Regions from separate parts of the Cellulosimicrobium composti genome, predicted to be linked through region 1. Evidence: riboswitches for the same ligand, from Rfam matches in the RefSeq annotation. Region 1 holds a riboswitch; each other region holds the start of a gene.
The links. A riboswitch is a leader RNA that binds a small molecule or an ion and turns the genes downstream of it on or off. The one in region 1 is predicted to bind thiamine pyrophosphate.
Positions count from the first base shown of each region.

Region 2: linked by a shared signal. The riboswitch ahead of GYH36_RS14895 (TenA family protein) and the one ahead of thiO (glycine oxidase ThiO) in region 1 are both predicted to bind thiamine pyrophosphate.
Region 3: linked by a shared signal. The riboswitch ahead of thiD (bifunctional hydroxymethylpyrimidine kinase/phosphomethylpyrimidine kinase) and the one ahead of thiO (glycine oxidase ThiO) in region 1 are both predicted to bind thiamine pyrophosphate.
Region 4: linked by a shared signal. The riboswitch ahead of GYH36_RS13615 (ECF transporter S component) and the one ahead of thiO (glycine oxidase ThiO) in region 1 are both predicted to bind thiamine pyrophosphate.

Region 1 covers NZ_JAAFAN010000011.1:48,588-56,036, forward strand. Annotated here, with positions in the region: gene GYH36_RS05135 (glycosyltransferase family 4 protein) at 1-1,070, shown strand, start outside; gene guaA (glutamine-hydrolyzing GMP synthase) at 1,075-2,688, opposite strand; gene thiE (thiamine phosphate synthase) at 2,732-3,445, opposite strand; TPP riboswitch at 3,498-3,577, shown strand; gene thiO (glycine oxidase ThiO) at 3,582-4,916, shown strand; gene thiS (sulfur carrier protein ThiS) at 4,922-5,149, shown strand; gene GYH36_RS05160 (thiazole synthase) at 5,160-6,005, shown strand; gene GYH36_RS05165 (ThiF family adenylyltransferase) at 6,102-7,367, opposite strand; gene GYH36_RS05170 (DUF3817 domain-containing protein) at 7,364-7,449, opposite strand, start outside.
Region 2 covers NZ_JAAFAN010000056.1:2,951-10,399, forward strand. Annotated here, with positions in the region: gene GYH36_RS14875 (ClpP family protease) at 1-446, shown strand, start outside; gene GYH36_RS14880 (ClpP family protease) at 446-1,051, shown strand; gene GYH36_RS14885 (DUF6882 domain-containing protein) at 1,084-2,040, opposite strand; gene GYH36_RS20095 (helix-turn-helix domain-containing protein) at 2,097-2,549, opposite strand; gene GYH36_RS14895 (TenA family protein) at 2,626-3,378, opposite strand; TPP riboswitch at 3,369-3,497, opposite strand; gene GYH36_RS14900 (VOC family protein) at 3,583-4,497, shown strand; gene GYH36_RS14905 (VOC family protein) at 4,630-5,031, shown strand; tRNA gene GYH36_RS14910 (tRNA-Leu) at 5,047-5,123, opposite strand; gene GYH36_RS14915 (NAD(P)/FAD-dependent oxidoreductase) at 5,252-6,742, opposite strand; gene GYH36_RS14920 (Ppx/GppA phosphatase family protein) at 6,877-7,449, opposite strand, start outside.
Region 3 covers NZ_JAAFAN010000026.1:14,183-21,631, reverse strand. Annotated here, with positions in the region: gene pheS (phenylalanine--tRNA ligase subunit alpha) at 261-1,382, shown strand; gene pheT (phenylalanine--tRNA ligase subunit beta) at 1,382-3,991, shown strand; gene GYH36_RS09400 (SDR family oxidoreductase) at 3,988-4,875, shown strand; TPP riboswitch at 4,984-5,081, shown strand; gene thiD (bifunctional hydroxymethylpyrimidine kinase/phosphomethylpyrimidine kinase) at 5,074-5,997, shown strand; gene GYH36_RS09390 (hypothetical protein) at 6,058-6,879, shown strand; gene GYH36_RS09385 (DUF4862 family protein) at 6,892-7,449, opposite strand, start outside.
Region 4 covers NZ_JAAFAN010000047.1:1,860-9,308, reverse strand. Annotated here, with positions in the region: gene GYH36_RS13625 (Rv2578c family radical SAM protein) at 1-1,496, opposite strand, end outside; gene GYH36_RS13620 (hypothetical protein) at 1,550-1,990, opposite strand; TPP riboswitch at 2,125-2,244, shown strand; gene GYH36_RS13615 (ECF transporter S component) at 2,343-3,041, shown strand; gene GYH36_RS13610 (ABC transporter ATP-binding protein) at 3,034-4,782, shown strand; gene GYH36_RS13605 (energy-coupling factor transporter transmembrane component T family protein) at 4,779-5,567, shown strand; gene hisS (histidine--tRNA ligase) at 5,676-7,064, opposite strand; gene GYH36_RS13595 (MBL fold metallo-hydrolase) at 7,126-7,449, opposite strand, start outside.

The sequences.
Region 1 (7,449 bases):
CCGCGGCGGGGCACGACGTGTCGGTGATCTGCACGACGCCCGCGCGTCCCGGGGCGCACGGCGTCTCGACCGAGCGCGACGGCGACGTCACCGTGCACCGCCTCGCCGCGCGCGTCCCGGGCGGCTACCCCGTCCACCCGCGCGCCCCGCACCACGTGGCGCGGATCCTGGGCGCCGACCGGCCCGACGTCGCGCACCTGCACATGGGCGTCCTCACGCCGTCGACCCAGGCGTCGCTGCGGACCGTCGTGCGCACGGGGCTGCCCGCCGTCCTCACCGTGCACAGCGTCTGGGGCGCCGCCGAGACGGTGTTCGCCGGGCTCGACCGCGTCGTGCGGTGGTCGCGGTGGCCCGTGCTGTGGTCCGCGGTGAGCGAGCTCACCGCCGCTCCCCTGCGCCGCATCGTCGGCGACCACGGCGAGGTCGCGGTGCTGCACAACGGCCTCGACCTCGACGCGTGGCGCGTCCCGCGCACCGAGCGCGCCGACCGCATGGAGGGCGCGGCCGTCCACGTCGTGGCCGCGACGCGGTTCGCCCCGCGCAAGCGCGTGCTGCCGTTCCTCGAGGTCGTGCGCGACGCCGTCGCGCGCCTCCCGGAGGGGGCGCTGCACGTGACGCTCGCCGGGGACGGCCCCGAGCTGGCCGACGCGCGGCGCCTCGTCGCAGAGCACGGCCTGGGGTCCGTCGTGTCGCTCCCCGGCCGCCTCGACGCGACGGGCCTCCGGCGGCTCTACGCGCGCGCCGACGTGTTCGCCGCGCCCGCCGTCGAGGAGGCGTTCGGCATCGCGGCGCTCGAGGGCCAGGCGGCCGGGCTCGCGGTCGTGACGCGCTCGCAGTCGGGCGTCGCGGAGCGGCTCACCGACGGCGTCGACGCGCTCCTCGCGGACGACGACGCGGGCCTCGCCGACGCGCTCGTGCGCCTCGTCACCGAGGACGGCCTGCTCGACCGGATCGTCGCGCACAACCGGGACGTGCCCTCGTCGGCCGGCTGGCCGCGCGTGCTCGCCGACGTGCAGGCGGCATACGAACGGGCTGCGACGATCGTCGCAGCCCGTCCGACCCACCCCTAGGGGGTCACTCCCACTCGATGGTGCCCGGGGGCTTGCTCGTCACGTCGAGCACCACACGGTTGACCTCGGGCACCTCGTTGGTGATGCGCGTCGAGATGACGGACAGCACGTCGTACGGCAGGCGCGTCCAGTCGGCCGTCATCGCGTCCTCGGACGAGACGGGGCGCAGCACGATCGGGTGCCCGTAGGTGCGGCCGTCGCCCTGGACGCCGACCGAGCGGACGTCGGCGAGCAGCACGACCGGGCACTGCCAGATCTCGCCGTCCAGACCGGCCTTCGTCAGCTCCTCGCGCGCGATCGCGTCGGCCGCGCGCAGCGTCTCCAGGCGGTCCGCCGTGACCTCGCCGACGATGCGGATGCCGAGCCCGGGGCCGGGGAACGGCTGGCGCGCGACGATCTCCTCGGGCACGCCGAGCTCGCGGCCGACGGCGCGGACCTCGTCCTTGAACAGGGTGCGCAGCGGCTCGACCAGAGAGAACTGCAGGTCGTCCGGCAGGCCGCCGACGTTGTGGTGGCTCTTGATGTTCGCCGCGCCCTCGCCGCCGCCCGACTCGACGACGTCCGGGTAGAGCGTGCCCTGCACGAGGAACTTTACCTCGGCGCCGTGCTCGCCCGCGTCCTCGACGATCTGGCGCGCCGCGTCCTCGAACACGCGGATGAACTCGCGGCCGATGATCTTGCGCTTCGTCTCCGGGTCGCTGTGCCCGGCGAGCGCGGTGAGGAACCGCTCCTTCTCGTCGCGAATCACGAGGTTGACGCCCGTCGCCGCGACGAAGTCGCGCTCGATCTGCTCGACCTCGCCCGCGCGCATGAGCCCGTGGTCGACGTGCACGCACGTGAGCTGGTCGCCCACCGCGCGCTGCACGAGCGCCGCGGCGACGGCGGAGTCCACGCCGCCGGACAGCGCGCAGATGACGCGCGCGTCGCCGACCTGGGCGCGGATCGCCGCGACCTGGTCCGCGATGACGTTGCCGGGCGTCCAGTCAGGGGCCAGGCCCGCGCCGTCGTACAGGAAGTGCTCCAGCACGGTCTGGCCGTGCGCGGAGTGCTTGACCTCGGGGTGCCACTGCACGCCGTAGAGGCGGCGCTCACGGTCCTCGAACGCGGCGACGGGCGAGCCCGACGACGTCGCGAGGACCTCGAAGCCCTCGGGCGCGCGGTGCACGGCGTCGCCGTGGCTCATCCACGTGGTCTGGTTCGTCGGCGTCCCGTCGAGCAGCACGCCCGCGGCGCACACCTCGACCTCGGTGCCGCCGTACTCGCGCAGGCCCGTCTGGGCGACCTCGCCGCCGAGCGCCTTCGCCATGGCCTGGAAGCCGTAGCAGATGCCCATGACGGGCACGCCGGCCTCGAACAGCGCCGGGTCGACGAACGGGGCACCCGTGGCGTACACGGACGAGGGGCCGCCCGAGAGGATGATCGCGGCCGGGTCCTTGGCGAGCATCTGCTCGACCGTGAACGTGTGCGGCACGATCTCGGAGTAGACCTTGGCCTCGCGCACGCGGCGCGCGATGAGCTGCGCGTACTGGGCGCCGAAGTCGACGACGAGCACGGGGCGCGGGGTCGCGGCGACCTCGGCGGTGGTGGGGGTGTCGGGAGCGGTGGCGGGTGACGTCACCGCTCCAGGATAGTCGCCGTGCGGCGCGGCACCGTCCGCCGTCTCAGGCGCCGTCGCGCGCCGCGGCCCGCTCGGCGACGCGCTCGCGCAGCGCCCGTGCCGCGGCCTCCGGGTCGCGCGCGCCGGTGATGGCGCGCACCACGACGACGCGGGTGGCGCCCGCGTCGAGGACCGCGTCGAGGCGGTCCGCGTCGATCCCGCCGATCGCGAACCAGGGCGTGGTCGGCCGCGTCGCCGCGACGTCGCGCAGCAGGTCGAGCCCGACGGCGGCCCGCCCCGGCTTCGTCGGCGTCGCCCACAGCGGGCCCACGCAGAAGTAGTCCACCGCCGGGTCGGCCTCGGCCGCGGCGGCCTGCGCGGCGGAGTGCGTGGAGCGGCCGAGCACGGGCCCCGCGCCGAGCAGCGCGCGCACCGCCGGGACGGGCAGGTCGCCCTGGCCCATGTGCACGACGGGCGCGCCCGTGAGACGCGCCACGTCGGCCCGGTCGTTCACGGCCCACAGCGCGCCGTGCTCCGTCGCGACGCGCGCGACGAGCGCCTGCAGCTCGAGCTCGCGCGCGACGTCGAGCGTCTTGTCGCGGAGCTGGACCACGTCGACGCCGCCCGCGAGCGCCGCCCGCAGGAAGTCCTCGAGGTCGCCGCGCTCCTCGCGCGCGTCGGTGCACAGGTAGAGGCGCGCGTCGGCGAGCCGGGCGCGCACGGCGTCCGGGTCCGGTGCGGCGGCCGTCGTGGGCGTGGCGAAGGTCTCGGTGCTCACCCGCCGGAGCCTAGCCCCGGCGCTCCGGGCGCAGGCGGTACTGTGGCCGACAGCACGGGAGCCCCGCACGGGGCTGAGAGGGCGTCGGAGCCGACCGTCGAACCTGATCTGGGTCATGCCAGCGAAGGGAGCGCACATGCACACCCCTGTCCGTCCGGGGCCCCGCACGGCCGGTTTCGCCGGGCCGTCGCCAGCCGGCCCGCGCGACGTCGTCGTCGTGGGCGGCGGGATCGTCGGGCTCGCCGTCGCGTGGCGCGCCGCGCGCGCGGGGCTGACCGTCACGGTGCTCGACCCGGCTCCGGGAGACGGCGCGACGCACGCCGCCGCGGGGATGCTCGCCCCGGTGACCGAGGCCGACTTCGGCGAGGACGACGCGCTGCGGCTCCACCTGGCGGCGGCTGCCGCGTGGCCGGGCTTCGCGGCCGACCTGCGCGCCGCGACCGGGCGGGACGTCGGGCTGCGCCCGGCGGGGACGCTCACCCTCGCGTACGACGCGGACGACCTCGCGCTCCTGCGCCGCGTCCTCGCCCTGCACGCCGCGCACGGCCTCGCCTCGCGCGAGCTCACCGTCGCGGACGCGCGCCGCCGCGAGCCCTACCTCGGGCCCCGTGTCGCGGGCGCGGCCTGGGCGCCCGCGGACCACGCGGTCGACCCCCGCGCGACGCACGCCGCGCTGCTCGCCGCGCTCGACGCCCCGGCCGAGGCGTCGAGCACCGCGGCGCGGGCCGTCGTCGTCCGGGCCGCCGCGACCCGCGTGGCGCGCGACGCCGCGGGGCGCGCGGTCGGCGTGCACGACGACGCGGGTCACCTCCACGCGGCCGGTGCGGTGGTCGTCGCGGCGGGGTGGGAGTCGGGCGCGCTGCTCGCCGACGTGCCGGGCGTCGTCGTGCCCACACGACCGGTCAAGGGCCAGACCCTGCGCCTCGACGCCGGGCCCGACCTCGCTCTGGAGCACGTCGTGCGCGGGGTCGTGCAGGGCCGGCCGGTGTACGTCGTGCCGCGCACCCCGGTGCCCGGCGGCCCGCGCGCCGGGCACCGCGAGGTCGTCGTGGGCGCGACGACCGAGGAGAACCCGGACGACCGCCGCGCGACCGCGGGCGGCGCCTTCGCCCTCCTGCGCGACGCGCGCGCCCTGCTGCCCGGGATCGACGAGGCCGCGCTCGTCGACGTGACGCCGCGCGCCCGGCCCGCGACCCCGGACAACCTGCCGCTCGTGGGGCCGACCGCCGTCCCCGGTCTGCACGTCGCGACGGGCCACGGCCGCAACGGCGTCCTGCTCGCGCCGCTCACCGCCGAGGCCGTCGTCGCGGGCCTCACGGGCGACGGCCTGCCCCCCGACGTCGCGACCGCCCTCGCCGCGACGCGCACCGACCGCTTCACCCGGCCCGGGACCGTGCCCGGACCGGGGGACGACCCCGCGTCCGGCGACCGCCGGGCCGCGCCGACCGCGACCCCGACCGCACCGAGGTGATCCCCGTGACCGCACCGACCGCGCTCGTCAACGGCGAGCCCTACCCGCTCGACGGCGACGTCGACCTCGAACGGCTCGTCGCCGCGCTCGTGCCCGCGTACGTCGCGGACGGCACGCCGCAGGGCGTCGCCGTCGCCGTGGGCGACGCCGTCGTGCCGCGCGGCGCGTGGGCGAGCACCGTCGTCGCACCCGGTGACCGCATCGAGATCGTGACCGCCGTCCAGGGCGGCTGAGGAGGACACCGTGACCACCGACCTCTCCCCCGCGTCCCGCCCCGCCGCGGCCGACCCCGCGGGCGCCGACCCGCTCGTCGTCGCCGGGACCGCCGTCGGGTCCCGCCTCGTCATGGGCACGGGCGGGGCCGCGAACCTGCTCACGCTCGAGGACGCGCTCGTCGCGTCGGGCACCGCGCTGACGACGGTCGCGATGCGCCGCGTCGCCGTCCGTGCGGGCGGCGACGCGAGCCCCGACGCGGGCATCTGGGCGCTCCTCGCGCGCCTCGGCATCCGCGCGCTGCCCAACACCGCGGGGTGCTTCTCGGTGCGGGAGGCCGTGCTCACCGCGCACCTCGCGCGCGAGGCGTGCGGCACCGAGTGGGTCAAGCTCGAGGTGATCGCGGACGACGTCACGCTCCTGCCCGACCCGGTGGGCCTCGTCGAGGCCGCGGACCGGCTCGTGCGCGACGGCTTCGTCGTGCTGCCGTACACGAACGACGACCCCATCCTCGCGCGCCGGCTCGAGGACGTCGGCTGCGCGGCCGTCATGCCGCTCGGCGCGCCCATCGGCACGGGGCTCGGCATCCTCAACCCGCGCAACATCGAGGCGATCGCGGCCGCCGCGCGCGTGCCCGTCATCCTCGACGCGGGGATCGGGACGGCGTCGGACGCGGCGCAGGCGATGGAGCTCGGGTGCGACGGCGTGCTGCTCGCGACCGCGGTCACGCGCGCCGCCGACCCGGTCCGGATGGCGCACGCGATGCGCCTCGCCGTCGAGTCGGGCCGTCTCGCCGCGCGCGCGGGCCGCATCCCGCGCCGCGAGGGCGCGCTCGCGAGCTCGTCGCCCGAGGGCCGTCTCGACCTCGCGCTCTAGCGCCGCCCGTCCCTTCCGGCGGGCCGAGCATGTCGTCGTCGCCCGTCACCGGCCCGGGACGCTCCATGACCGCATGTTCGGCGGGGTGGGTGCGTACTAGGCGACCGGGGAGCTCGCGGCCAGGGCGTCGAGGAGGGCGGGGACGCCGCCGACGACGGAGCGCGCGTCGACCCCGGCGGCGCGGGCGACGTCGGCGACGCGCGCGGACCGGGCGCCGACCGCGCACACCACGAGCACCGGCCGGTCCGCGGGGAGGTCGGCGAGCGCCGACGACGGGTCGCCCGCGAGGAACGCGCCGCTCGGGACGAGGGTCGCCCCGGGGAGCGGGCGCACCTGCGCCTCCCAGTCCTCGCGCACGTCGAGCACGTACGGCGCCGGGGACGCGTCGGCGAGGAGCGCCGCGGCGTCGCGCCCGGTGACGTCGCGCTCCCCCGTGACCGGCGCCCGGCCCGCCGGGGCCAGCCCGCAGAACGCGGCGTAGGCGTCGTCGCCCGGCAGGAGGGCGGTGACGGGCTCGCGCGTCGGGTCGGCGCGCACGGTGAGCTGGCGCCACGAGAGGTCGAGCGCGTCGTAGACGGCGAGGCGCCCGAGGAGCGTCGTCCCCGCGCCCGTGACGAGCTTGATCGCCTCGGTCGCCATGACCGAGCCCACCGTCCCGCACATCGCGCCGAAGACGCCGCCGGTCGCGCAGTCGGGCGCGGCGCCCGGCGGGGGCGGGACGGGGAACACGTCGCGGTACGTCACGCCGCGCACCTGCCCCTCCTCGGGCCCCGTCGCCCCGGCGGGCGCGTCGCCGGGGTGCGGGACGTCGTCGGGCACCGCGAGGCGCGGCGCGCCCCAGAAGACGCTCACCTGGCCCTGGAAGCGGTAGATCGAGCCCCAGACCACGGGCAGGCCGAGCACCTCGGCCGCGTCGGAGACGAGGTAGCGCGTGGGGAAGTTGTCCGCGCCGTCGAGCACGACGTCGTAGCCGCGCAGCACGTCGAGCGCGTTGTCCGCGTCGAGGCGCACGGCGTGCTCGACGACGCGCACGTGCGGGTTGACGTCCGCGACGGTCTCGCGCGCGGAGTCGACCTTGCGCCGCCCGACGTCCGACCCGCCGTGGATCACCTGACGCTGGAGGTTGGACGTGTCGACGGCGTCATCGTCGACGATCCCGATCGTGCCGACGCCCGCCGCGGCGAGGTACAGCAGGGCGGGGCTGCCGAGGCCGCCCGCGCCGACGACGAGCACCCGGGCCGCGGCGAGACGTCGCTGGCCCTCGGGCCCGACGCCGGGCAGCGACAGGTGACGGGCGTACCGCTCGAGCTCCGCGGCGGTCAGCTCGGGGCCGGGAGCGACGAGGGGTGCGAGGGCCGTCATGACGCGTACTGCTCCTCCAGCGCGGCGAGCTTCGCCTCGGCCTCGGCGTGCACCTTCTTCTCGAGGACGAACGACATGACCG
Region 2 (7,449 bases), on a different contig from region 1:
TCGCGCTCTACGTCAACTCCCCCGGCGGCTCGGTGAGCGCCGGGCTCGCGATCTACGACACGATGCGGCTCATCCCCAACGACGTGTCGACCGTCGCGATGGGCTTCGCCGCGAGCATGGGGCAGTTCCTCCTGTGCGCGGGCACGCCCGGCAAGCGGTACGCGCTGCCGCACGCGCGGATCATGATGCACCAGCCCTCCGCCGGCATCGGCGGCACCGCCGTCGACATCGCGATCCAGGCCGAGAACCTCGTGTACACCAAGGGCCTCATGCACCGGCTGCTCGCCGAGAGCACGGGGCAGAGCGTCGAGACCATCGCGGAGGACTCCGACCGCGACCGCTGGTTCACCGCCCGGCAGGCGCTCGAGTACGGCATGGTCGACCGGATCGTCGAGTCCGTCGACGACGTCCGTCCCGCCCGCTCCGCCCGGAAGGTGGGGCTGTGATGGCGAGCTACACGATCCCGACCGTCGTCGAGCGCACCCCGCTCGGCGAGCGCGCGTTCGACGTCTTCTCCCGCCTGCTCTCGGAGCGCATCGTGTTCCTCGGCACGGAGATCGACGACGGCGTCGCCAACGTCGTCATGGCGCAGCTCCTGCACCTCGAGTCCGACGCGCCCGACCAGGAGATCGGCCTGTACATCAACTCCCCGGGCGGCTCCGCGACCGCGCTCATGGCGATCTACGACACGATGCAGTTCGTCCGCTGCGACGTCTCGACCATCTGCATGGGCCAGGCCGCCTCGGCCGCCGCCGTGCTGCTCGCGGCGGGGACGCCGGGCAAGCGGTTCGTGCTCGAGCACTCGCGCGTCCTGCTGCACCAGCCGTCCGGCGGCGGCGAGGGCACCATCTCCGACCTGTCGATCCAGGCGGAGGAGATCCTGCGCATCCGCTCGGAGACGGAGGAGGTCCTGTCGCGGCACACGGGCCAGACCGTCGAGCGCCTGCGCGCCGACACCGACCGCGACCTCGTGCTCACCGCGCGCCAGGCCGTCGAGTACGGGATCGCCGACGCCGTCGTGACGTCGCGCAAGCTCGCCACGGCGGCGTGACGCCCAGGTCGTGACGCGCTCGGCGCGGAGGTCTACCCGCGCCGCCGGAACCACGACCGGCGGCGCGGCTCCGGCCGGTCGGCGGGCGGGTCGACGACGGCGTCCGCCGCGGGGCCGGGGGTCGGCTCCTCGGGCGCGGGGCCGGCGTCCGGCGTCGTGGGCCGAGGCGTCTCAGGCTCCGGCCCAGGCTCGGGAGCGGCCTCGGGCTCGGGCGCGGCCACGGGTGCCGGCTCGACCGCAGGCTCCGGTGCGGGATCGAGCTCTGTCTCGGGCTCCGGTCCGGAAGCCGGGGACGACGACGCCGCGATGCCGGCGAGGCGTCCGGCGTCGTCGAAGCTCACGGTCACCGTCCCGTCGGGCACGACGAGCGTCACCGACCCGGCCACGTCCTGCGACGTCTCGAGGCCGCGCACCGACGCGTAGGACGCGAGGGCGCGCCGGTGGTCGACGACCGTCGTGGAGAGCAGGCCCTCGCTGAGCGTGCGCACGACCCGCGGCACGGTGGGTGCGGGCAGGACGAGGTCGTCGTGCTCGACGAGGAGCCACGCGCGCGTCCCGCCCCCGACGGGCGCGCTGTAGTGGGTCCAGGACCGGGTCACCGCCTTCGCCGCGAGCGTGTAGCGGTACGGCAGGTCGTCGGTGAGCGGGTGCTCGGGTTCCTCGGCCTCGCGGAGCCCGGTCGCACGGGTCCGCTCGGCGGCGTCGAGCACGGCGTCGGGGAAGCCGTTGACGTTGTTCCACGCCCACATCCAGGTCCCCGGACCTGGTGCCGCGGTGCCGAGGAACTGGACCCGGCACGTCGTCGTCCCGCCGTCGGGCGCGGTGAACGTCAGCGTGCCCGCGACCAGGTCGGCGTTCCAGGCGTCGTCGCCGTGGAGGTCCGCGAGGTGGAGCTGGTGCTCGTGCGAGACGAACGCGGCCTCGTCGACGAGGTCCTGGAGGGTCGGCGCGCCCGGCGCCGCCGCGCCGTCGGTCTGCGGCTCCGTCATGGACCGACCGTAACCGCGCGTCGCACCTCCGGACCCGGCGCGACACGCCGTCCGGGTCAGGCGGCGACGAGGAGGGCGTCCGGGGTGCGCGCGCCTGACGGCAGCGTGCGCACGGCGCGCGCGACGGGCAGGTCGCGCACCGGCTCGCCCACGGGGGCGGGGTGCCGGGGCGCGGAGAGCGCGCCGCGCTCGCGGACCGCGGACAGGACGCGCACGGGCGCGACCGGCCGCAGCTCCTCCCCCGTGCGCGCCACGAGGTCGACGAGCCGCAGGCCGAGCGCGCCGCACACCGCGGCGAGCACCTCCGAGGAGGCCTCCTTGCGACCGCGCTCGATCTCCGAGAGGTACGCGGTGGACACGCGCGCGGCGGCCGCGACGTCGACGAGCGTGCGTCCCTGCGCGCGCCGCGCCCGCCGCAGGATGCCGCCGATGACGTGCCGCAGGAGCGGCTCCGGCCGCCCGTCGCCGCGGGAACGGTGGGTCGCCGCCGTGGCGCTCGTCACGTCCATGCGGTCACGCTACCCGCGCCGCGCCCGGGTGCCGAGGCCCCCGGGCGCGGATCTGCTCCTGGCGTAAGCGGCGCCGTCACCAGTCCTCGAGCGACCAGGCCATCTGCCAGAACCGGGTCTCGTGGCGGCAGCTCTGCTCGAACGCGCGCTCCATGCGGGCGCGCTCGGCCTCGCCCGCGTCCGCGGCGAGCGCGTCGAGGCGCGCGCGCAGGTCCGCGAGGACGCCCTCGGTCCGCTCGGCGGCGTAGAACGCCCACCAGCCGGCGAGGGGGTGGTCGTCCCCGATCGCGCCCGGTGTCGTCGCACGCTCGGCGAGCCAGAACCGCCGGGCGGACCAGATGTAGGTCCACGGGCACGGCAGGAGCGCCGCGAGGAGGACGCCGAGCGAGTCACGGCCGGCGGCGAGCATGTGGTCGACGTACGCCTGCGCGCTCGGGGCGAGGCGGTCCGTCTGCGCCTCCTCGTACGTCACCCCGAGGAAGTCGCACATCGCGTGGTGCGCGTGGGACTCGTCGTCGAGGAGGAACCCCGCCTTGTCGTGGAAGTACTGCGCCCACGACCGGTCGGGCGCGAGGGCCATGCCGAGCCCGTAGCAGCGCAGGTAGGCCGTGAGGTACTGGTGGTCCTGGCCCACGTAGTGCCGCACGGCCGCCGGGTCGACGGACCCGTCGCGCAGGCCGGCGAGGAACGGGTGGTCGTAGAAGGCGTCGAAGAGGGGCGCGTACCGGCGGGCGAGGCCGGCCGTGAAGCCGCCCTCCCCGGGCCGGACGAGCGCGGTCGGGTCGTCCGCGAGGACAGGGGTCCGGGTGATGGCAGCAGGCGTCGTCATGCCCACGTTCCTCCGCTCGTGCTAGCGAGATCAGGTTCGACGGGTCCGGGCGGCCGTACCGCTCGTCTCAGTCCCTCGGCCCGGGCGCACGCCCGGACGGGACACCCCGCGTGGTTCGGGGCGACCCTAGCAAGGACGGGCGCGCGTCGGGAGCACGCTCGCGAGTGTGGGAATATAGTTGTAGCGACAACAGTTGGAGCCACCATGACGAGCACCCCGACCGACCGGTCCCTGTCACCGTCCACGAGCATGGACGCCGTCACGCTGCGCGTCGGCGACCTCGAGCAGATGACGTCCTACTACACGGGCGCGTTCGCGCTCGCGCCGCTCGAGGAGCGCACGCGCGGCACCGAGGTGCACCGCGTGCTCGGCCGCGGCACGACGCCGATGCTGCGCCTCGTCCACACCCCGGGCCTGCCGCCCGTCGACCCGCGCCAGGCCGGGCTGTTCCACACGGCGTTCCTCTTCGACGACGCACCGAGCCTCGCCGCGACCGTCTACCGCGCCGCGCAGGACCGCCGCGGCTCCTTCGTCGGGTCGAGCGACCACCTCGTCAGCGAGGCGTTCTACTTCACCGACCCCGAGGGCAACGGCGTCGAGCTCTACACGGACCGCCCGCGCGAGACGTGGGTGCGCGAGCGCGGCCAGATCCTCATGACCACGACGTTCCTCGACCCGAACGCCTACCTGCGCTCCCACCTCACCCAGGACGCGTACGACGCCGGCCCGTCGCTCGCCGGGCGCGTCGGCCACGTGCACCTCCAGGTGGGCGACGTCGCGACGGCGCGCGACTTCTACGTCGACGCCCTCGGGTTCGAGGCGACGCTGAGCGGGTACAGCGGCGCCCTGTTCGCGTCCGCCGGCGGCTACCACCACCACGTCGCGATGAACGTCTGGAACAGCGCGGGCGCCGGGCCGCGGGCCGCGAGCCTCGGGCTCGGGGACGTCGCGATCACCGTGCCCGGCCGCGAGGACCTCGACGCCCTCGTCGCGCGCCTGCGCAGCCGCGGGCTGCAGCACGCCGACGACGGTCGCTCGGTCGTCGTGCACGACCCGTGGGGCACGCGCGTCACGCTGTCCCTGCCCGGCACGACGACCGACGAGCTCCTCGCGCGCTGAGCGCCGGGCCGCCCGTCGGGCCGGGCCGGCACCTGACGGCCCGCCCGTCGGTCGCGGCCGCTCGGAGGGCGGTCCGGCCGTCCGGCGCGCACCATGGGGGAGGTTCCGCAGCGTGCACCGAGGAGCGACGCCATGTTCCGCAGCCTCTTCCCGATCCTGACCGTCGCCGACGTCGAGCGGTCGCTCGGCTTCTACCGCGACCTGCTGCGCGGGACGGTCGAGTACGCCTTTCCCGACGACGGGCCGCCCGTCTACGTGAGCGTGCACGTGGGCGGGTCGCCGCTCGGGATCGGCCTCGACGACGGCACGGCGCCCGCGGGCGTGCCGCGCACCGCGCTGTGGGTCTACGTCGACGACTGCGACCGCGCCGTCGAGCACCTCGCCGCCGCGGGCGTCCCCGTGCTCGAGCCGCCGACGGACCAGCCCTGGGGCGAACGCGTCGCGCGCGTGCAGGACCCGGACGGCACGGTCGTCGTCCTCGGCCAGGCGGCGACGCCGCCCGCCGAGCCCGAGGGGCCGACAGGGCTCTCGTAGCGCGGCACCGGCTCGTGGTGCCCCCACCGGGACTCGAACCCGGAACACGCCGGGTTTAAGCCGGCTGCCTCTGCCAGTTGGGCCATGGGGGCGCGCGCCGAATCTACCGCGACGTGCTCGGCCCCGGCCGCCGACCGGAGCCGGGGAACGACGAGGGGCGAGCCGCGCGTGCGGCTCGCCCCTCGTCGTCGGGCAGGACGCCGGGAGTCCCGGCGTGCGGTCAGGACGCCTTGGCGGCAGGCGTCCGGTCGTCCGCGTCGACCGTGCCCGCGCCGGACTCGGCGGCTGCGGCCGACCCCTGCGCGGTCTGCTTGACCGGCTCGCCGTCCTTCTTGGGCGGCACGGACGCGGCGCGGAACTCGGCGCGCGGGTCGTGCAGCGAGCCGAGCGAGACGAGCTCGCGGCCCATGAGGAACTGGCCCATCCAGCCGATGAAGATGCGGATCTTGCGGTTGCCCGTCGGCATCGCCATGACGTGGTAGCCGCGGTGCATGAGCCACGCGGGCGTACCGCGGAGCTTGAACACGCCGAACAGCTCCGCGACGCCCTTGTACAGGCCGAGCGACGCCACGGTGCCGACGTTCTTGTGGCGGTACTCGACCGGCGGCTCGCTGTGCAGCTCGAGCGCGAGGTTGTCCGCGAGGCGCGTCGCCTCACGGATCGCGTGCTGGGCGTTCGGCGGGCAGAACTTGCCGGGGTTGAGCACGTCCGGGACGGCGGCGCAGTCGCCCGCGGCCCAGGCGTTCGGCACGACGTTGCCCTCGGCGTCCGCGACCTGGAGCGTCGGGAGCACGATCACGCGGCCGAGCTTGTCGACCGGGAGGTCCGACGCCTCCTTGATGACCGGGTTGGCCTTGACGCCAGCCGTCCACACGATCGTGTCGGAGTCGAACTCGACGCCCGTCGACGTGACGACGTGGCCGTCGACGCACGACGACAGGAACGTGCTGAGGTGGAACTCGATGCCGCGCTTCTTCAGCTCCTCCAGCGCGTACTCCGCCATGGGCTCGCTGAGCTCGGGCAGGATGCGGCCCGCGCCCTCGATCATGACGAAGCGGAGGTCCTTCTCCTCGATCGTCGCGTAGTTGCGCGTCGCGTAGCGCGCCATGTCCTCGATCTCGGCCAGCGCCTCGATGCCCGCGAACCCGCCACCGACGAACGTGAAGGTGAGCATGCGGCGACGCAGCTTCTCGTCCCACGTGGACGACGCGACGTCCATGCGGTTGAGCACGTGGTTGCGGACCGCGATGGCCTCCTCCACGTTCTTGAAGCCGATCGCGTTCTCCGCGAGGCCCGGGATGGGCAGCGTGCGCGAGACGGAGCCGAGGCCGACGATGAGGTGGTCGTACGTGACCGAGTAGTCGTCGCCCTCCTCCGGGTGGATCGTGACGCGGCGCGCGGCGTGGTCGACCGCGACGACCTTGCCCTGCAGCACGTCGACGCCCTTGAGCGCGCGGCGGTGCGGCGCGACGACGTCGCGACCGTCGATCGAGCCCGCGGCCGCCTCGGGGAGGAACGGCGCGTACGTCATGTACGGGCGCGGGTCCACGACGACGATCGCCGCCTCGCGGCGCCCGAGCTTCTTGCGCAGTCGGCGCGCGGCGTACAGGCCCACGGAGCCGCCGCCGAGGACGACGACCCGAGGCACCTTCCGGGGCCGCGGCGAAGCGGTCTGGGCACGGCTGACCGAGGTCAGGTCATTCTGAGGCATGGTTCCAGAGTATTACCGCTCGCGGCACTGGCGAGCCGGAGCGTCCGTCTGACGGGCGTGACGCGCCCCACGCCCGCCCCGGGCGACCGCGCAGACGCGACATTCGGCGCGCGCCGGACCGGGGCGCGAGAGCGTCAGGCGATCGACCAGGCGATGCCGTCGAGGATGTCGTGCTCGCTCGTCACGACGTCGGTGAGCGAGCCGCCCGCGGCCGCGACGTCGTCGCGCACCCGGCGCACGACCTCCGACCACACGAGCGCGCCCGCGCCGATGACGTCCACGCGCCCGGGGTGCATGAAGCCGAGCGACGCACGCTCCGCGCGCGTGCGGTGCAGCAGGTCGTCGCACGCCGCGAGGACCTGCTCGACCGACAGCACGGCGCCGTTGATCCGGTCGCGGTCGTACTGCGCCAGACCGAGGGCGTGCGCGGTCACCGTGGTCACCGAGCCCGCGAGCCCCACGAGCGTCGCGGCCCGCCCCAGCGGCACGACGCGCGCCGCGTCGTCGAGCGCGGCGCGCACGTCGGCACGCGCCGCGGCCTCCTCCTCGGCCGTCGGCGGGTCCGACCGCAGGTGCCGCTCCGTCATGCGCACGCACCCGACGTCCATCGAGTACGCGGCGTCCGGCGTGGCCGTGCCGAGCACGAGCTCCGTGGAGCCGCCGCCGAGGTCGACGACGACGTACGGCCCGGGGCGCACCGACGCGAC
Region 3 (7,449 bases), on a different contig from region 1:
CGCCCGGGTGCCTGTGCGAGGATGGCGGCATGTGCACGCGCGGTGGTCGTCGATTTCCCGGGCCCGTCACGGGCCCGCGCGACTGACACGCGCTCCCTCCCGCCGTGCGCGGGACGGACCGGGCCCGGACGGGCGCCCTAGAATGACGGCGACGCGCGCACGAGCGCGCCCCGCGCGTGCCGCCCCGGGCGGCGCGACCCGCGGGGCGACGCCGCCCGCCGCCCGCTCCCCGCAGTCCCGCCCCCGCCAGGAAGGCACGCATGTCCAGCCCTGACGCCGACGTCGTCACCCCCCAGACGGGGGACGGCGGCCCGGACACCACCGCACCCTCCCCGCTCGACGCCGACGCGCTGCAGCGCGCGCTCGACGCCGGCCTCGCCGCGATCGCCGCGGCGCGCGACCTCGACGCCCTCAAGGCCGCGCGCACCGAGCACATGGGCGACCGCAGCCCCCTCGCGCTCGCGAACCGCCGGATCGGGTCGCTCGACCCCGCGGACAAGAAGACCGCGGGCAAGCTCCTCGGCCCCCTGCGCGGCCGCCTGAACCAGGCGCTCGCCGCGCGCCAGGCCGAGCTCGAGGCCGAGCGCGACGAGCGCGTCCTCGTCGAGGAGGCCGTCGACGTCACGCTCCCCGTGGACCGCGTGCCGTCCGGTGCGCGCCACCCGCTCGAGACACTGCAGGAGCGCGTCGCGGACTTCTTCGTCGGTCTCGGCTGGGAGATCGCCGAGGGCCCCGAGGTCGAGGCGGAGTGGTTCAACTTCGACGCGCTCAACTTCGGCGTCGACCACCCGGCGCGCCAGATGCAGGACACGTTCTACGTGGCCGGCCCGGACGGCGCCGACGGCACCCCCCAGCCGTCCAACATCGTGCTGCGCACGCACACGTCGCCGGTCCAGGCCCGCTCGCTCCTCGAGCGCGGCGTGCCGCTGTACGTCGCGTGCCCGGGCAAGACGTTCCGCACCGACGCGCTGGACGCGACCCACACGCCCGTCTTCCACCAGGTCGAGGGCCTCGCGATCGACAAGGGCCTGACCATGGCGAACCTGCTCGGGACGCTCGACGCGTTCGCGCGCGCCATGTTCGGCCCCGACGCGCGCACGCGCCTGCGCCCCGCGTACTTCCCGTTCACCGAGCCGAGCGCCGAGATGGACCTGTGGTTCCCGCAGAAGAAGGGCGGCCCGGGCTGGATCGAGTGGGGCGGCTGCGGGATGGTCAACCCCAACGTGCTGCGCTCGGTCGGGGTCGACCCCGACGAGTACTCGGGCTTCGCGTTCGGCATGGGCATCGAGCGCACGCTCATGCTGCGCCACGGGATCGCGGACATGCACGACATGGTGGAGGGCGACGTGCGCTTCTCCGCCCAGTTCGGAACGGAGATTTGATGCCCTACGTCGCCATCGACTGGCTGGGCGACCACGTCGAGCTGCCCGAGGGCCTCACGGCCGAGCGGCTCGCCGCCGACCTCGTCCGCGTCGGCCTGGAGGAGGAGGCGATCCACGGCGCCGCCGTGACGGGGCCCCTCGTCGTGGGTCGCGTGGTCACGATGACCCCCGAGCCGCAGAAGAACGGGAAGACGATCAACTGGTGCCTGGTCGACGTCGGTCCGGAGCACAACGCCACGGAGATCAAGGGCGTGGACCCCGCCGACATGCCGGCGGGCGGCGCGCGCGGCATCGTGTGCGGCGCACACAACTTCGCCCCGGGCGACCTCGTCGTCGTCGCGCTGCCGGGCTCCGTCCTGCCCGGCCCGTTCCCCATCGCGAGCCGCAAGACGTACGGGCACGTGTCCGACGGCATGATCTGCTCGCAGCGCGAGCTCGGCCTCGGCGAGGACCACGACGGCATCATCGTGCTGCCGCGCCTCGGGTACGCGGCGCAGGACCTCGTGCCGGGCCAGGACGCGGTCACGCTCCTCGGCCTGGGCGACGAGGTACTCGAGATCAACGTGACCCCCGACCGCGGGTACGCGTTCTCCTACCGCGGCGTCGCGCGCGAGTTCGCGCACTCGACGGGCGCGCGCTTCACGGACCCGGGCCTGCCCGGCTCCCTGCCCACGCCACCGCCCGCGGCGACGCCCGACGGCTTCCCCGTCGAGGTGGACGACGCGGCACCGGTCCACGGCGTGGTCGGGTGCGACCGGTTCGTCACGCGCGTCGTGCGCGGGATCGACCCGGCCGCGACGACGCCGGCGTGGATGCAGCGCCGCCTCACGGCGTCGGGCATGCGGCCCATCTCGCTCGCGGTCGACGTGACGAACTACGTCATGCTCGACCTGGGTCAGCCGCTGCACGCGTACGACCTCGACAAGGTCGCCGCGCCGGTCGTCGTGCGTCGCGCGGCGCCCGGCGAGCGGCTCACGACGCTCGACGACGTCGACCGCGCGCTCGACCCCGAGGACCTGATCATCACGGACAGCCCCGACGGCGCGCGCGGGTCGCGCGTGCTGGGCCTCGCGGGCGTCATGGGGGGCGCGTCGTCCGAGGTCGGCCCGACGACGACGGCGGTCCTCGTCGAGGCCGCGCACTTCGACCAGGTGTCGGTCGCGCGCACCTCGCGCCGCCACAAGCTGTCGAGCGAGGCGGCCAAGCGGTTCGAGCGCGGCGTGGACCCGCTCCTGCCCGCGGTCGCGGCGCAGCGCGTCGTCGACCTGCTCGTCGAGCTCGGGGGCGGGACCGCCGACCCCGCGGTGAGCGACCTCGACCGCGTGACGCCGCCCGCCGCGATCCGCCTCCCCGTGGGCGAGGCCGAGCGTCTCGTCGGCGTGCCGTACACGCTCGAGCAGGTCGTCGGCACGCTCGGCGCGATCGGGTGCACGGTCGAGGCCGACGACGTCGACGCGACGGGCGTGCTCGTCGTGACGCCGCCGTCGTGGCGGCCCGACCTCACGGAGCCGGCCGAGCTCGTCGAGGAGGTCGCGCGACTCGTCGGCTACGACGAGATCCCGTCGCTGCTGCCCGCGGCCCCGGGTGGTCGTGGCCTCACGCGCGAGCAGCGCGTGCGCCGGTCCGTCGCGCGGGCGCTCGCCGAGGACGGTTTCGTCGAGACGCTGAGCTACCCGTTCGTGGGTGCCGCCGAGCTCGACGCGCTGCGCATCCCCGCGGACGACGAGCGTCGCCGCGCGCTACGCCTCGTCAACCCGCTCGCGGACGACCGCCCGCTCCTGCGCACCGACGTGCTGAGCACGCTCCTGGAGACCACGCGCCGCAACGTCGGCCGCGGTCTCACGGACGTCGCGCTGTTCGAGGTCGGTCTCGTCACGCACCCGCGCCCCGGCGCGCCGGCCGCGCCGTCGCTCCCCGGCGGCGTGCGTCCGGGCGACGACGAGCTGGCCGCGATCGACGCCGCGCTCCCGGCGCAGCCCCGGCACGTCGCGGGGGTCCTCGTGGGCCGTCGGGAGCGCGCCGGCTGGTGGGGCCCGGGCCGCGCCGCTGACTGGACCGACGCGCTCGGGGCGGCCCGCCGGGTCGCCGCGCGCGCCGGCGCGGAGGTCGGCGTCGTCGCCGACACCGGGCGCGCGCCGTTCCACCCCGGGCGGTGCGCGCGCCTCGAGCTCGCGGACGGGACCGTCGTCGGGCACGCGGGCGAGCTGCACCCCAAGGTGCTCGAGAACGTCGGCCTGCCGGCGCGGACGGTCGCGTTCGAGGTCGATCTCTCGGCGCTCGTCGCGGGCGCGTCCGACGCGCCCGTGCAGGCGACGCCCGTCTCGGGCTTCCCCGCGGCGAAGGAGGACCTCGCGTTCGTCGTCGACGAGTCGGTGACCGCGGAGTCGCTGCGGGCGGCGATCGTCGAGGGCGCCGGCGGGCTGGCCGAGGAGGTCGCGCTGTTCGACGTCTTCACGGGCGAGCAGGTGGGCGCCGGGCGCAAGTCGCTCGCGTTCTCGCTGCGGCTGCGTGCCGCGGACCGCACCCTCACCGCGGACGACGTCGCGCGCGTCCGCGAGGGCGCCGTCACCGCCGCGCGCGAGCGGGTCGGCGCGGAGCTGCGCGCATGAGCGGGCCGGGCCCCGCGGGCGCCGTCGCGCCCGCCCGGACCGCGCTCGTCACGGGCGCGTCCCGCGGCATCGGCCGCGCGATCGCCGTCGGGCTCGCCGCGGCCGGCCTCGACGTCGCGCTCCTCGCGCGCGACGCCGACCGTCTCGCCGGGGTCGCCGCGGAGATCGCCGCGCTCGGCGAGCGGGACGGCGCGGCCGGTCGCGCCGTCGTCGTGACGGCGGACGTCACGGACGCCGGCGCGGTCGCCGCCGCGGTGCGCGCGGCGGAGGACGCCCTCGGCGGCGTCGACCTCCTCGTCAACAACGCGGGCCGCGTCGACGCCGAGGTGCCGCTGTGGGAGGCGGACCCCGACGAGTGGTGGGCGATCGTCGAGACGAACGTCCGCGGGCCGTTCCTCCTCGCGCGTGCGGTCGTGCCGGGCATGCTCGCCCGGGGCGGGGGCCGCGTCGTCGACCTCAACAGCGGCGCGGGCTCGCACGACATGGACGGCGCGAGCGCGTACAACGCGAGCAAGACGGCGCTCCTGCGGATCGGCGCGAACCTGCACCGGTCCGGGTTCGACCGCGGCCTGCGCACGTTCGAGGTCTCGCCGGGCGTGGTGCAGACCGACATGACCGCGTCGATGACCATGCACGAGGGCCGCACCGAGTGGACGCCCGTGGAGCGCACGGTCGAGATGGTAGTCGCGATCGCGGCGGGCGAGCTCGACGCGTTCTCCGGCGCGTTCGTGCGCGTCACGCACGACTCGCCGCAGTCGCTGCGGGCGGCGCTCGTGGCGGGGGAGCGCGACGGGCGCGCGGTCCCCGGCCAGGACGGGCGACGCCTGCGCGTCACGCGCTGGGGCGACGACGACCCGATGCCGGGCGCGCTCCCGGCGCGCTGAGGGGCGCGACAGCAGGACGTGGGCGGAGCCCGTCCCGGCGACGCCGGGGCGGGCTCCGCCGCGTCACGGGCACCCTGCCGGGGCCGGCGCGCGGCGTCGTAGGATGCGGTGACCGACACGGGGTGCCCCGCGCACGCGGGGCTGAGATCACACCCGTCGAACCTGCTCTGGCTCGTACCAGCGAAGGGATGTCCGCCGATGCCGCTCACCGTGCCCTCCGTCACCCCCGCCGTCGCGCCCGGACCCGGGAGCGCGACCTCCGACGACGCGCCCTCGCGCCCGCGCGTGCTCTCGGTCGCCGGGACGGACCCGACCGGCGGGGCGGGCATCCAGGCCGACCTCAAGGCGTTCTGCGCGCACGGCGCGTACGGCATGGCCGTCACGACGGCGCTCGTCGCGCAGAACACGCACGGCGTCCGGTCGGTGCACGTGCCCGGCCCGGGGTTCCTGCGCGAGCAGCTCGACGCCGTCTCCGACGACGTGCACGTCGACGCGGTGAAGATCGGCATGGTCGCCGACGCGGCGAACGGTCGCACGATCGCCTCGTGGCTGGACGCGCTCGTCGCCGAGCGCGCACGCACCGGCGCGCCGCGGCCCTGGGTCGTGCTCGACCCGGTCATGGTCGCGACGTCGGGCCACCGGCTGCTCGACGAGGGCGCCGAGGACGCGGTGCGCGACCTCGCGACGCGCGCGGACGTCGTCACGCCCAACCTGCCCGAGCTCGGGGTGCTGACCCGCCGCCCCGCTGCCACGACCTGGGACGACGCGCTCGCGCAGGCGGCCGCGTACGCCCGGGCGAGCGGCGCCGGCGTGCTGCTCAAGGGCGGGCACCTCACGGGCGGCGCCTCGCCCGACGCGCTCGTCGTCCCGGTCGCGGACGACGTGCGCGTGACGACGTTCGACGCCGAGCGCGTCGACACCCCGCACACGCACGGCACCGGGTGCTCCCTCTCCGCGGCGCTCGCGGCCCTGCGCCCGCGCCGCGCGAGCTGGGAGGACGCGGCGCGCGACGCGAAGGCGTGGCTCACGGGCGCCCTGCGCGCGGGTGCGGCGCTGCGCGTCGGGAGCGGGCGCGGTCCCGTGGACCACCTGCACGCCGTGGCCGCGCCCGTCGGCGGCTAGCACCGCCGGACGGGCTCGCGACGGTGGCGCGCCGGGCGCGCCGGTGCTACACCGTCCTCCATGACGAACGACCTCGGTGCTCCGGCCCCGTCGCGCGGCCGCCTGCTCGCCGCGCGCGCCGTCGCCGTCGTGGCGGCGCTGTTCTGGGGCGTCCTCTTCTTCGGCCTCGTCGACCTCGCGACCGTCGTGCTGCAGGACGAGCGGTTCGCCCGGCACTACCTGGTGGAGGCGGGCTGGGGCCTGCTCTACACGGGCCTCGCCATGTTCCCGCTCCTCGCATGGGCCGTCCGGCCCCGCGCGACGGTGCTGCTGCAGGGGGTGCTCGTGACGGGTGCTGCCGTCGCGCTCGCCGGGCTCGTGGCGGGCGCGTTCGGGCAGCTCCTGCCCGCCCTCGGGCTCGCGGCGTCCGCGCTCGTCCCCGCCGTCCTCGCACGGCAGGACCTGCGCCCCGCGCGCGTCACGCCCCGGGCGGTGCACCCCGCGCTCGCCGGGCTCGCGCTCGCGGGCCTGGGCGGCGCGGTCGCCTACGCGGTCGCCGTGCTGCGCGCGGCCGCGGCGGGCGAGCCCGACGACGAGACGTGGGGCCTCCAGCACCTGCCGATGCAGGCGGGGCTCGGGCTCGCGCTCGCGGCGTGCGCGCTCGCCGTCGCCGTCGTGCACGCGGGCGGCGCCGCGCGGTGGCGCGCCGGGGTGGTGCCGCCCGCGCTCGTGGCCGTGTCCCTCGGCGCGTGCTCGGTGCTCTACCCGGAGCACCTCGCGAGCCTCGGGACGGTGGGCGGGGTCGCGTGCGCGGCGTGGGGTGCCGCGCTCGGCGCGTGCGGGGTCCTGCTCCCCGACACGCGCGTGCTGGGCCGCGCCGCGCCCGCGACCCCGCGCCGCTGACGCCGGCAGGCGTCACACCCCCTGGGGGACCTCCCGGACGCCCGCCGACCAGGCGGGCTCGACGTCGGCGAGGGCGGCGCGCACGACCGCGACGGTCGCGCGCGCGACGGCGAGGCGCTGCGCGGGGGACGCGTCGAGCGGGCGGGTCGTGACCTTCGCCCCGACGACGGGGACCGGGCCGCACGCCACGAGGAACGCCCGCACCTCGTCCGGGCCGAGGATCGACTCGTCGGAGCCGGGCAGCGCCGGGTCGGGGCCGTGCGGCGGCACGTGCGCGTCGTCCCACGGCCCGCCCCAGCGGCCCGCCACCCCCGCGGCCCCCGAGAGCATCGCGCTCGCGAGCAGCCCGGCGCCCGCCGCGGCGCGCGCGTGCTCGACGGGCGTGGCGGCGCTGCGGCCCTCGATCGCGGAGCGTCCCCAGTTGAGCCCGACGTGCAGCGGGTGGCCCGTCGCCCGCGCCGCGCGGCCGACGGCCTCGATCTCGTCCTCGAGCGGGAGGAAGCCCTTCTCGGCGACGCCCCACGGGCGGGGAGCGTCGCAGTGCTCGACGACGAGCGGGAGCCCGGCGGG
Region 4 (7,449 bases), on a different contig from region 1:
GGGCCGCCGCCGAGGCCGCCGAGCTCGCCGCGGCGGTACCGGCCCTCGACGCCCGCGGGGCCGCGGTGGCCCGAGACGGCGAAGCCGCGCGCCTCGAGCAGGGGACGCACGCGGTCCCAGAGCCACGACCGGTACGCCTTCGAGGCGTAGGTGCCGCGCGCGTAGACGCGCTCGTACCCGGGCACGAGCCGCGGGTGCTCGCGCGCGAGCCACCCCATGTACCACTCGCGCGTGCCGGGCTTGAGGTGCAGGGGCAGCACCGTGACCCCCGTCGCGCCGGCGTCCTTGACGGCGTCGAGCAGGTCGGTGAGCGCGCGCGTCGAGTCGGTGAGCCACGGCAGCACGGGAGCGACCATGACGCCGCACGGCAGGCCGGCCTCGCGGATCGCGCGGATCAGGTCGAGCCGGGCGCGCGGCGTGGGCGTGCCGGGCTCGACGCTCGCCTGGAGCGCGGGGTCGAGGAGGGCCAGGGAGACGCCGATCCCCACCTCGACGCGCGAGGACGCGTCGACGAGGAGCGGGAGGTCGCGGCGCAGGATGGTGCCCTTGGTGAGGATCGACAGCGGGGTGCCGGACCCGGCGAGCGCGTCGATGATGCCGGGCATGAGCCGGTAGCGGCCCTCCGCGCGCTGGTAGGGGTCCGTGTTGGTGCCGAGCGCGACCGGCTCGTGGGCCCAGGAGCGGCGCGCGAGCTCGGCGCGCAGCACCTCGTCCACGTTGACCTTGACGACGACCTCGCGGTCGAAGTCCTCCCCTGCGTCGAGGTCGAGGTACTGGTGGGTCGGGCGGGCGAAGCAGTTGTGGCTCACGACGCCCGCGGCGACGAAGTCGCGCGTGCCGGTGGTGATGTCGACGAGCTCGGTCTCCTCGCCCGGGCCGTCGAGGGCCTCGAGGGAGTCGACCCGCAGCCCGTCGCTGCCCGTCACGTCGCGGCCGTCGAGCACGGCGTCGCCGCCCGCGAGCGCCGCGGCGCCCGGGCCGACGAGCACGTCGCCGAGCGCGAGGTGGGCGCGGTGCCCGGCCCCGCCGACGACGTGGCGCCAGCCGCGCTCGGTGAGGAAGCGGTGGTCGCCGCTCGCGACGAGCCGGGTGCCGTCCGCGAGGGTGACGCGGTAGGCGCGCTTGCGCGTGGTCCAGCGGTCGAGGACGCGCGTGCGCACGTACCGGCGGTAGGCCCCGTGCGGGGCCGTCCCCACGATCTCGTCGCCGACGCGCAGGTCCCCGACGGGGCGCTGGGTGCCGTCGGCGAGCAGGACGGGGGTCTGCGGGTCGAGGCAGTACGAGCACGCGTGGCTGCAGCCCCGGTAGGGGTTGACGGTCCAGCGGAACGGCATGCGCGACATCGCCGGGACCTTGGACAGCGCGCTCCTGGCCGTCACCTCGTGGAACGTGATGCCCGCGAACTCGGGCGTGCGCACGCTGCGCACGAGACCCGCACGCTCCAGCCCCGGGAGCGCGCCGTCGTCCGCGCCGATCGCCTGTCCGTCCCACCGCACCCCGTCATTCGAACAGGTGTTCGAACGAGTGTCAAGGCGCTCGCGCGGTCGGGTCAGCGCGCGTCCTCCTCGACCCACGCCTGGAGCGTCGCGAGGTTCGCGAGCGGGACGAAGTGACCGATCCGGGGGTGGTCCAGCGCCACGCCGACGACCCCGGCCGCGCCGAGCGACGCGACGTAGCCGACGGCGTCCGGCATCGGCACGGCGAGCAGCGGCACCGGCTCGCCCGCCGGGACGACTCCGAGGGCGTGCGCCGCGTCGCGCGCGCGGGTGGCGCTGCTGTAGAGGCAGACCATCGGACCCTGCGGCGCGGCGACCGCGTAGGGTCTCGGCCGGTCGGGCTCGCCACGGGCGACGAAGAACCACGTCGCCAGGCGCGACACCTGTCGCCACAGGGCGACCTGCGCGGTCGTGTCCCCCGGCGCGGCCGCGCGGACCTCGCCGTCGAGGCGGTCCAGCTCGGCGACCGCCGCAGGGTCGTTGTCCGTCGTCATGCGTGCCTCGTCCCGTCGTGTCCCGGCCGTCCGCCGGCGGCGGGGCCCCGGCCACCCTCGCACACGTGCCGCGCGCCGTCCCGCTGCGTGAGACGCGGGTGTCCCCCGCGCGCCCGGCGGGCCTAGGGTCGGGCCGAACGCCCCCGGGGAGCGCACGAGCGCTGAGAGTGCAGGCCGGACACCCGTCCCACCCGCAGACCCGTGGAACCTGATCTGGTTCGTACCAGCGAAGGGAGCAGGGCCGACGTCACCGTCCCCTGCGCGCCGTGCCCGCGCGCCCGGCCGGACGCGCGGGGTGGCGGGCGGCGTCGTCGTGCACCCCTCGACCGGGGGCCCGACGGAGGGAAACCGCATGACCGAGCCCGGCACGACGCCCCCGCCCGCACCGCCCGCCGCGCGGACCCCGGCCACGACCACGACCGCGCCCCCGGCCGCGAGCGCGCCCGACACGAGGGTCCGGCCGCCGGGTGCCGGGGGCCGACGGCGCGGGCCGACGCTGCACGAGACGGTGCTCGTCGCGGTCCTCGGCGTGGTCTTCGGCTTCGTCTACTGGGCGTTCGTGCAGCTCTGGGCACCGCTGCAGATCCTCATGGGCCCGCTCGCGGACCTCGCGGCGAACGTGCTCGCGGGCGCATGGATCGTCGTCGGTCCGCTCGCCACCTACATCGTGCGCCGGCCGGGCGTGGGCGTCCTCGCCGAGACGCTCGCGGCGCTCGTGGAGGTCGTCTTCCTCGCCTCGCCCGCAGGACCGCTGCTCCTCCTCGTGGGGCTCGTCCAGGGCGCCGGCGCCGAGCTCCCCTTCGCGCTCACCCGCTACCGCCGGTTCGGGTGGGGCGTCTTCGTCGCGTCGGGCGTGAGCGCGGCGCTCGTCACGTTCGCGTTCAACGCGGTCCGCCTCGGCTGGCTCGGCCAGGACCTCGCGATGCTGCGCCTGGGCGTCCAGATCGTCTCGTGCGTGGTGCTGTGCGGGCTCGCGGCGCGCCTGCTCGGCGACGCGCTCGCACGCACCGGCGCGCTCGACGCCTTCGCGATCGGCGCGACCCGTGACTGACGGGTCCCGCGCGCCCCACGCCGTCGAGGCCGCGCACCTGGACGTGGCCCTCGGCCACCGCGCGCGCCCGGTGCTCCACGACGTCGACGTCGTCGTGCCCGCCGGCACGTCCCTGCTCGTCGTCGGCCCCTCCGGGTCGGGGAAGTCGACGCTCGTGCGCGCGCTCGTCGGCGTCGTCCCGCACACCCTGCCCGGCGTGGTGCGCGGCCACCTGCGCGTCGCGGGCACCGACCCGCGCGAGACGACGCCGGCCGCGCTCGCCGCGCACGTCGGCCTCGTGCAGCAGCGCCCGGGCGACCAGCTCTGCCTGGCGCGCGTGGACGACGAGCTGCGGTTCGCGCTCGAGAACCGCGGCACCGACCCGGCCACCGTGGACGCGCGCTCGACCGCGGCCCTGGAGTCCGCCGGGGCCGCCCACCTCCGCGACGGGCCGACGCACGCCCTGTCCGGGGGCGAGGCGCAGCGGGTCGCCCTCGCCGCGGCGCTCGTCGCCGACCCGGGGCTCGTGGTGCTCGACGAGCCGACGGCGCTCCTCGACCCGGCCGCCGCGCACGACGTCGGCACCCTCGTCGCCGGGCTCGCCCGGCCCACGACGCCGGTCGGTGGGTCCGACCAGCGGGACCCGGCGGGGCGGGCCCGCTCCGTCGTGCTCGTCGAGCACCGGCTCGACGAGCTCGGCACGCTGCCCGCGGCGACGCTCGCGCTCGACCGCGGCGGTCGCGTGCTCGCGCACGGCCCGACCGAGCGCGTGCTGCGCGAGCACGCCGGCGCGCTCGCCGCGCTCGGGTGCCGGCTCCCGCTCGCGGTCCGGCTCGAGCACGCGGGCGCGCCCGCGCCCCTCGGCGACCCCGCGACCGACGTCTGGCTCGTCGACCTCGCCCGGGGCACGCCCGCACGACGGGCCGGTCCCGCGCACGGGCCGGTGCTCCTGCGCGCACGGGGCCTGGGCGTGCTGCGCGGTGCGCCGGGCCGCCGCCGGCGCGGGGCACGACCCGTGGTGCGCGACGTCGACCTCGACGTGCGGGCGGGAGAGCTGCTCGCCGTCGTCGGGCCGAACGGCGGCGGCAAGTCGACGCTCCTGCGCGGCCTCGCCGGACTGGAGCGCACGACGGGAGTCGTCACCACGGACGCCGGGTCCGTCGCCCTGGTGCTCCAGGACCCCGAGCACCAGCTCCTGGCGCGCACCGTGCGCGAGGAGGTCGCGTGGTCCGCGCGGCGCGCGCGCCGTCCGGACGTCGAGGCGCGCACAGCACGGGCCCTCGAGCGGTTCGGCCTCGCCCACGTCGCCGACGAGAGCCCCTACCGGCTCTCCGGCGGCGAGCAGCGACGCCTGTCCCTCGCGGCCGCGACCGTGCTCGACCCGCCCGTCCTCCTCGCCGACGAGCCGACGTCCGGGCTCGACCGCACCCAGGCCGCCGCCGTCGCGCGCGCCCTGCGGGACCGGGCCGACGCGGGCGGTGCCGTGGTCGTCGTCACGCACGACCTCGCGCTCGCCGCCGCGGTCGCCGACCGCCTGGCCGTCGTCGTCGACGGCCGCCTCGCCGCCGTCGCCCCGCCGCCCCACGTCCTCGCCGACGACGCGCTGCGGGCCCGGGCCGGGCTGCGCCTGCCACCCCTGCTCGCGTGGTGGTCGCGCGTCGGCCGCGCCCGCGGCGTCGACCCCGGGGCGCTCGTGCGCGCGCTCGACGCCGCCACCGACGCGGCGACGGTGCCCGCCGCCTTCGCGGGGTCGCCCCCGTGACCGCTGCCCGCCCGACCCCGCTCGAGCGGTGGAACCCGACCGTCAAGCTCGCGACGGTGCTCGTCCTGTCGACCGGCGCGCTGCTCGTCACCGACCCCGTCACGCCCGCCGTCGGGTGGGCGCTCACGGTCGTCGCGCTGCTCGCGCTCGGCCGGGTGCGCGTGCGCGCGCTCGCCCTCGCGCACGTGCCCTTCGTGCTGCTCGCGACGAGCCTGCTCGTCGTCAACGTCGTGACACGGCCCGGCGGCGAGACCCTGGCGCTCGGGCCGCTCACGGTCCCCGTGGACGGGCTCGCCGTCGGTGCGGGGCTCGCCGTGCGCACGCTCTTCGTGGGCGCGCTGTCGCTCACGCTCGTCCTCGCGACCGACCCCGTGCGCCTCATGACCAGCCTGCACGAGCACGCGCGGCTGCCCGCGACGTGGACGTACGCGGTGCTCGCCGCGCACCGGCTGCTCACCGAGCTCCCGGAGGCGTGGCACACGATCCGCTGCGCCCAGGCCGTCCGCGACCCGCGGCGCCGTCCCGGCACGCTCCCCCGGTCACCCCGGGCGCTCGGCGCGGCGGCGTTCGCCCTGCTCGTCGGCGCGGTGCGGCGCGCCGAACGGCTCACCGTCGCGCTCGAGTCGCGCGGGCTCGGGTCCGGGCCGCGCACGTCCTCGCGGCCCGTCCCGCTCGTCCCGGCCGACGTCGTCGCCGCCGGGGTGGTGCTCGCCGTCGCGACGGCCGTCGTCGTCGTCGGCGTGCGCGCAGGCTGGGTGACGGGGATCGGGGCGCTCACCGCGTGAGCGCGCCGCGGGCCGGGACGGGCCCGTGGCGCGCTCACGCGGCTCGACGACGACGCGCTCGGCGAGGACCGCGACCGACGACGCCGGCCGCGTCACGCCGTCCGGGCGTCAGCCGCCCGCGGGCACCACGCGCGGGAGGAGGTCCTCCGCGGGCGGCTCCCACGTCGTCGCGTCCGCGTCGACCTGCTCGCCGGAGCGGATGTCCTTGACCTGGTCCGGCGTGCGGGCGCCGTCCTCGTCGACGCGGCCGGGGAACCACACGAACGGGATGCCGCGGCGGTCGGCGTAGCGGATCTGCTTGCCGAACTTCGCGGCGGCGGGCGCGACCTCGACGGGGATGCCGCGCGAGCGCAGCGCGGTCGCGACCGCGTCGGACTGCTCGCGCGTCTCCTCGCTCGTCACCGCGACGACGACGGCGCTCGGCACCGAGCGCGTCGCGCGCACCAGCCCCGCGGACAGCAGGCGCGACACGAGGCGGGACACCCCGATCGACAGGCCGACGCCCGGGTACGTGTTCGCGCCGTCGGAGGCGAGCGTGTCGTAGCGCCCGCCGGAGCAGATGGAGCCGAGCTGCTCGTGGCCCACGAGGACCGTCTCGTAGACCGAGCCCGTGTAGTAGTCGAGCCCGCGCGCGATCTTGAGGTCGGCGACGACGGCGCCCGGTGCGCGCACGCTCGCGGCCTCGACCAGCGCGCCGAGCTCCGCGAGCCCGGTCTCGAGCAGCTCGCTCTCCACGCCGTGCTCGGCCGCGAGCGCCCGGACGCGGTCGACCACGCCGGTGTCGCTGCCGCTGATGCCCGCGAGCGCGAGGCACGCCTGCGCCTGCTCGGGGGTCGTGCCCGCCTCCGAGACGAGCAGCGCGGCGACCTTCTCGGGGCCGACCTTGTCGAGCTTGTCGATCTGGCGCAGGACCTCGTCCACGGCGTCGATCCCGAGGCCGCGGTAGAAGCCCTCGGCGACACGGCGGTTGTTGACGAGCACGCGGACCTCGGGCACGCCGATGTCGCGCAGCGCGCCGAGCGCCTCGGCCATGACGAGCGGCAGCTCGACCTCGTAGTGGTAGGGCAGCTCGCCCGCACCGACCACGTCGATGTCGGCCTGCGTGAACTCGCGGAAGCGGCCGTCCTGGGGGCGCTCGCCGCGCCACACCTTCTGGATCTGGTAGCGCTTGAACGGGAACGCGAGGTGCCCGGCGTTCTCGAGGACGTAGCGCGCGAACGGGACCGTGAGGTCGAAGTGCAGGCCGAGCTGCTTGTCGCCCCGGCCCGCCGCGTCGGCGTCGCCCGCCTCCTCCTGCAGGCGCCGCAGGACGTAGACCTCCTTGGACGTCTCGCCCTTGCGCAGGAGCTGGTCGAGCGGCTCGACCGCGCGCGTCTCGATCCCGCCGAACCCGTGCAGCTCGAACACCCGGCGCAGGGTGTCGAGGACGTGCTGCTCGACGATCCGACCGTCGGGGAGCCATTCGGGGAAACCGGAGAGAGGTGTGGGCCTGGCCATGGGTCAGATCTTCCCAGACGCGGGCCGCCCCGGCCGCATCGTCCCGGCCGACGGACGCGCCTCAGCCGGCGAGGAACGGGTTGATCGCGAGCTCGCGCGCGACCGTCGTGGCCGGACCGTGCCCGGGCAGCACGTCCCACGCCGGGTCGAGGCGCGCGACGACGTCGCGCAGGGTCCGGGCCATCGTCGCCCCGTCGCCGCCGGGCAGGTCGGTGCGCCCGACCGAGCCCGCGAACAGCACGTCGCCGCTGAGCACGACGCCCGCGCCGGGCGAGCCCGCGAGGTACAGCGTCGAGCCCTCGGTGTGCCCCGGCGCGCCGACGGCGCGCAGCACGACGCCGCCCCACCGCAGCTCGCGGGCCTCGCCCGGCCCTGCGTCGAACGT